Regions from separate parts of the Photobacterium kagoshimensis genome, predicted to be linked through region 2. Evidence: predicted binding sites of a transcription regulator. Region 2 holds the regulator's gene; each other region holds the start of a gene.
The links. The regulator PurR, encoded in region 2, represses purine synthesis genes. The targets are predictions, from matches to a motif close to TNANGNAAACGTTTNCNTNA.
Positions count from the first base shown of each region.

Region 1: a site for PurR is predicted at 1,233-1,252, ahead of glpX (class II fructose-bisphosphatase). Genes of this name have one in related genera too.
Region 3: a site for PurR is predicted at 1,110-1,129, ahead of L4C35_RS03655 (formate--tetrahydrofolate ligase). Genes of this name have one in related genera too.

Region 1 is NZ_JAKJSO010000012.1:195,386-197,664, reverse strand. It holds gene glpX (class II fructose-bisphosphatase) at 166-1,173, opposite strand; gene L4C35_RS10280 (hypothetical protein) at 1,362-1,535, shown strand; gene glpK (glycerol kinase GlpK) at 1,654-2,279, opposite strand, start outside.
Region 2 is NZ_JAKJSO010000018.1:45,553-47,831, reverse strand. It holds cyclic di-GMP riboswitch class I at 48-152, opposite strand; gene purR (HTH-type transcriptional repressor PurR) at 431-1,435, opposite strand; gene L4C35_RS17060 (heme ABC transporter ATP-binding protein) at 1,762-2,279, opposite strand, start outside.
Region 3 is NZ_JAKJSO010000009.1:60,516-62,794, reverse strand. It holds gene L4C35_RS03660 (iron-containing alcohol dehydrogenase) at 1-670, opposite strand, end outside; gene L4C35_RS03655 (formate--tetrahydrofolate ligase) at 1,187-2,279, shown strand, end outside.

The sequences.
Region 1 (2,279 bases), on a different contig from region 2:
GCTAAATAAAGCAACGACTTTACAAATTAAGCATAGAGGATGAATAATGCTTTAGGTGAGAAATGCGGCAGGATGTTTGATCGCGGTAAGCGGTGGTACGGGGTGCAATAAAAAAGCGCACCGAAATAGGCGCGCTTTGATGATTGGGGTAACCCCATAATCGACTTAGATGATGTGACCTTTAATCGCATCGTCTTTACGTGATAGGTAGTGCGTTGATTTAATACGGCGAATGGTACGGCACTTACCACGGATCAATAGGGTTTCTGTGGTTGCCATATCACCTTGACGGCTGATGCCTTCAAGTAGATCACCTTTGGTGATACCTGTGCCAGCGAAAATCACGTTGTCGCTTTGCGCCATGTCTTCCATACGCAGTAACTTGTTCGGCTCGATACCCATTTCACCACAACGGTCAATTTCAATTTGACCAAGACGACGATTTTCTTCGTTGTCTTCTTTCACTTGATGACGTGGGATCAAGCGACCGTGCATGTCACCACCCAGCGCGCGGATAGCAGCGGCTGAAACAACCCCTTCAGGTGCACCACCAATGCAGTACATCACATCAACTTCGCTGTCTGGCATACAAGTTAGGATTGAAGCTGCTACGTCGCCATCAGGGAAAGCGAAAACGCGGACACCCATAGCTTGCATGTCGGCAATCACTTGATCATGACGAGGCTTAGCCAGCGTAGTGACAACTAATGAATCCAGTGTTTTACCTAATGCCGCAGCAATGTTCTCTAGGTTTTCTGCTAGTGGCTTATCAAGATCAATCGCGCCTTTCGCGCCAGGGCCAACAACCAGTTTTTCCATGTACATGTCAGGCGCTTTTAGGAACGTGCCTTTTTCGCCCGCAGCAAGCACTGCTAATGCGTTGTTTTGACCCATGGCTGTCATGCGAGTGCCTTCGATTGGGTCAACGGCGATATCGACAGCATCACCACCTAAACCGACTTTTTCACCAATGTAGAGCATAGGTGCTTCATCGATCTCACCTTCACCAATAACGATTTCACCTTCAATCTCAGTTTGATTAAGAAGGGTACGCATAACTTCAACTGCTGCGCCATCGGCAGCGTTTTTGTCACCACGGCCAAGCCATTTGTAGCCAGCCAGTGCGGCACCTTCAGTGACACGGGAAAATGCCATCGCTAAATCGCGTTTCATGGTTACTCCGGAAATAGAAATCAGTGGGCTTTTGAACTGGCGGGGATTTTATCACAGCTTGAGTGAAACGTTTGCGTTAATTTAATTCTGTGCACTATCAAGTAGTAGGCGTGAAAAAGATCACGATAATAAATATGGCTTTAGGTCAAAATATCAGCATAAAAATATAACAGAAATAGAGAGATACGATGCATAGGTTGATTAAGCGCTTTCGCCGCGAGGTAGAGCAAGAAAACCAACAATTGAATAAGCGCCAGCAACACCGAGCCCACAATCAATTACTGCGGCTTGAGTATGGCTTGTTAATTTTACTGATAGCGATCATCGTGGTGCCGATCTTGTGGCACAGTTTAATTGCTTAACCTTTGCAGCATGCGTCTGTAGTGGACGAGAAAATAAAGATTTAGGAAAAGAAAAGGTCTGCGTGTGCAGACCTTTTTTGAGGGGGAACCTTTAAAGAGGGGGCGTGATCACTGAGGATTATTCGTCGTCATAATCTTCGTCGATAGCCCAGCCTTTGGCACATTCCACCGCACGTTGCCAGCCACGGTAGCGGCGATCACGTTTTTTGTCGTTGGCGCAAGGTGAGAAGTTACGATCGAGTACCGCTTTGTCTTGTAGCTCATCGATACTGTCCCAGAAACCCACCGCAAGGCCAGCAAGGTAAGCTGCACCCAGCGCTGTGACTTCGGTGACGACAGGGCGGTGTACTTCAGTGTTAAGGATGTCTGATTGGAACTGCATCAAGAAGTTGTTAGCAACGGCACCGCCATCAACACGTAGGCTTGCGAGCTTGATGCCTGAATCCGCCTGCATCGCATCCAGTACGTCACGAGTTTGGTAGGCCACACTTTCTAGTGTGGCACGAATGATGTGGTTTGAGTTAACACCACGTGTTAGACCCACAATCGCACCACGCGCATACGGGTCCCAGTAAGGGGCGCCTAATCCTGTGAAGGCTGGTACTACGTACACGCCATTTGCACTGCCCACTTTCTCTGCAAAGTATTCAGAGTCGCTAGCATCGCTCAGAAGTTTCACTTCATCACGTAGCCACTGCACCGATGCACCGCCCATAAAGACCGCCCCTTCCAATGCGTAAGCCA
Region 2 (2,279 bases):
GTATGTCAAAAGCATGTCAAACCCTAAAGCAGGTTTGCAGTAAATCCATCGGTAACCCCGCTACCTTGAATGTGTTAATTTTTATTAAATAACACTTTGTTAGGCCGGAAGCTTTGCGTCCTACTTTTTCAAGTAGTTTGCCCTGTTCGTGACGTAATAAGCATATCGTAAATAGCAGAAAAGCGTTTACTCTATGCTGGGGAAAATGTGATGTTGCTTCAATTATTACTGCTTTATGAAGAGAGAATATTCAGGGATTAAATAAATCATTGGGTAAATGAAGCAAACTTATTTCAAATCTAAAAGTAATTTTATTGTTACATATTAAATATTTATGTAAAAAAGGAGGGTTTAGCGTGGCGGGAATGAATAAAAAAAGCCGACGATATGGGGTCGTCGGCTATTCAATGTTTATGCGTAAAGCGAATAGTTAGTTAAGCTTATGAACCGATTTACGTACAACTAATTCAGGTGACATTTCAAAAACACGGTTTTCGTGCTTTTTATCTTTCACGCGTTCCATCAAGATTTCAATCGCTGTTTTACCTAAACGGCGTTTAGGCTGGTGGATTGTCGTTAACGGTGGCGAGAAGAAAGGTGCTAGCTCGATGTTATCGTAACCAATGATAGATATATCTTCAGGAACACGAACGCCATTCTGAACGAAAGTACTGATCATCGCCATGGCCATAATGTCGTTAAAACAGAAAATAGCCGTTGGACGTTCTTTCATCGCAATGAATTGCTCAGCGGCTTTCACGGCCGTTTCACACTCGAAGTCACCTTCGATAATCCAATCTTCATTAACGGTTAGGTTTGCTTCGTCCATCGCTTTTTGGAAGCCTTTTAAGCGCTCACGACAGGTTGATTTTTCATTGTGACCTGATAAACAGCCAATTTTAGTGTGGCCGTTTTCAATAAAGTGCTTGATTGCGATATAGCCACCAATGGCTGCGTTGTCTTGAATTTTATCCGTGTGTGGACTTTCAGGACCCCAATCCATCACAACCATAGGTAGGTCATTTTGACGTTCTAATAGGTCTAATAGACGTTGATCAAGGTCCGAACACATCACCATTAGGCCATCAACGCGTTTTTCGGCGAGCATGCGCAGGTAATCGCGTTGCTTAGATAGGTTACCTTCAGTGTTACACAGGATAAGTGTGTAGCCTTCTTTGTAGCAGTATTCTTCTACGCCATGTACAACCTCAGCAAAAAAGGGGTTGGTTGACTTGGTGACCAACATACCAATTGTGCGGGTAGTGTTACATTTTAGGCTGCGAGCAACAGCGCTTGGTGCATAGTTAAGTTCATCAACGGCTGCTAACACTTTTTTTTGTGTTGCTTCTGCTACGAAGCGTGTTTTATTAATCACGTGCGAGACTGTTGTTGTTGAAACTCCAGCCATACGTGCAACATCTTTAATCGTTGCCATAGTTATTCTTCTAATAATTGCAATAAAGAGGATCTTTTTAAGCTATACATAGCGCCAACTCTTTCATTTCGAGTGCTGTATGTCGCTAGAGACCTTGTATAAACGTTAAAAGCCGCTTCTCAGATGAGCGGCTTTTATGGATTTGGTAGCGTTACATTGTTAATCGCTTGCGTTCACATTTTACTGAGTGTAGCGCACAGTGCAACGTTTCTGTCTATCAAGATGGCAATACTTGATAAACATCAACAATAATAATGTAAATTGCGTAAAATTTGATGCATCAGTATGCATTTATTTGTGCATTGTAAGGATTACATAACGAGCGACTATAGAATAACTGGGTGTTGAAGTGTAGGGTGCTTGGTCATCGTGACAGGCCAGCCATAGATTCGCTCAATATTCTGAGAATCTAATGCATGCCAAGCATCGCCATCAGCCTGTATCTTTCCATTTTTTACAATAACTAAGCGGTCTGCATATTGTGCAGCAAGGTTTAGATCATGCAATACGACGATAACAGCTGCTCCTGCTTTAGCCATATGTTGTGCGAGTTGTAATGTTTTATGTTGATGCGCTAAATCAAGTGCTGATGTTGGTTCATCGAGCATCAAAATAGCATTTTCTTTCGCTTCGCTAAGCTGAGTAAGCACGCGGGCAAAATGAACCCGTTGTTTTTCGCCACCAGACAAAGAAGGGTACAGCCGATTTGAAAGGGCTGTCACTTCGGTTTTTTGCATCATAGTAGCAGCTGTTTTAGTCGCATCAGCACGCGTTAGATCAAGTGGTAATGCACCAAGCTCCGCAACTTCTTGAGCAGTAAACGCAAAGCTTAAACTACTATGCT
Region 3 (2,279 bases), on a different contig from region 2:
CTTCTTCGATCAGATTCAGCAACAAACCTTCTGAAAAACGATCTTGTACTTTGGCATTCACAGGGAAAGTTAAGTACTGCTCCATGGTGTGAACAAAGGCATCAATCACGCCGTTCGCCACTTGGCGCTCAGATAAGCTTAAGGTTACTTTAGGGTCAAGAACCGCAAACAAAGGCTGAACATGAGGCGACATAAATGCCAGCTTAGTGGTGCCACGTGTGATCACCGCGCCCGTGTTGCTCTCCGAACCTGTCGCAGGTAAGGTCAACACACAAGCCATAGGTACCGCATCTGTTACTTTGGCATGCTGCGCCAGAATATCCCACGGTTGCTCACCTTCAAAACGTGCAGCGGCTGCAATAAATTTCGTGCCATCAACAACAGAACCACCACCGACAGCCAGTAAATAAGTAATGTCTTCTTCTTTAATTTGCGCAACGGCTTTCATCAATGTATCGAATTGTGGGTTCGGTTCAATACCAGAGAACTCGCTCCATTGGTGATCTTTTAGTGCACTACTTACTTGATCGTACACTCCATTCGCTTTAATAGAGCCACCACCGTAAGTCACTAAGACTTTAGCATCTGTCGGGATCTGCTTGGCGATTGCGGCAATTTGGTTTTCACCAAAGAAAATCTTAGTCGGGTTGTGGAAGGTAAAATTAAGCATTGCGCATTCCTTTCGTGATTTGAATATAGTGCTGATTATTGTGGCTACGAAGCGTATAAACACATCACTGCCTACATAGCTGATAGCATTATTTTAAAGCATTTCGTCGCAGACCTACTACGACCGCTGATGAGGAGAGACTCCCCTTGTGATCAGCTTACCATATTCATAGTCAATAAAAGGGAGCGCAGAGGGCTACAACGGCCATTATCATAGGAGCTACCGACCCTATTCTGGGTAGTTATTCCACCACAATAAAATTAGTTTTGCTACTAATCACACAATTAACAAAATCGAAACAACAGACAACGTCATTAATTCAAAGACTTTTAGCTAGTTCTCGGAATTGAGGTTTTCATAGTGTTATAAACATCAACAAATCAACAACAGATATATCGGAATAAAACTATATAACCGTGATAAAATTGTGGTATAAAGCCACCGCAAACGATTGCGTGACCTGCCAGAGCAGCTCAAAGCAGTGCTTCCCCATTGTTTATAAAGGTATGAGCCCACATGAAAAGCGACATTCAAATTTGCCGCGACACCGCACTCACTCCTATTGACCAAATCGCGCTTAATGCGGGAATTGAACCGCAAGATTTAACGCCTCAAGGGACGTTAAAAGCCAAGGTCAAACCGTCTATTCTCAAACGTCTTGCTGACACACCTGATGGTAAACAAATTCTTGTTACTGCGATTACACCAACGCCACTAGGCGAAGGTAAGACAGTAACAACCATTGGTCTATCGCAAGGCTTAGCCAAAATAGGTCAACGTGTCATCGCCTGTATTCGCCAGCCTTCAATGGGCCCTGTATTTGGCGTGAAAGGCGGGGCTGCGGGCGGTGGTTATGCGCAAGTCGCTCCAATGGAGAAGCTCAATCTGCACCTTACTGGCGACATCCATGCCGTAACCGCAGCACATAATTTGGCTTCTGCTGCGATTGATGCACGTGTATTCCATGAAGATCGCCATGGCTTCGAAGCATTTAACGAAAAAACTGGCCTGCCTGCACTGCGTATCGATCGTAACCGTATTGTTTGGCGTCGCGTAATGGATCATAACGACCGCGCGCTGCGTATGATCACTGTGGGTAAAAACGAAGAAGGCAAAACCATTAACGGCCTCGAACGTGAAGATGGTTTCGATATTTCTGCCGCTTCTGAGCTAATGGCTATTTTGGCGCTTTCTACCGATCTTGCCGATATGCGCCAGCGCATTGGTCGCATTGTGGTGGCATACAACCTTGATGGCCAACCTGTAACAACCGAAGACCTGCAAGTTGCAGGCGCAATGGCTGTCACTATGTGTGAAGCCATTGAACCAACACTGATGCAAACGCTTGAAGGTGTTCCAACCCTGATCCATGCTGGGCCATTTGCCAATATTGCCCATGGTAACTCATCGATCATTGCCGATCGTATTGCCCTGAAACTGAGTGATTTCACAGTTACAGAAGGTGGGTTTGGTTCTGATATGGGCTTTGAAAAGGCTTGTAATATCAAGGCTCAACAAGCGGGGCGCGGAGCCGACTGTGCTGTGGTAGTCGCAACACTTCGCGGTTTAAAAGCGAACTCGGGCTTATACGATTTACGTCCAGGCCAAG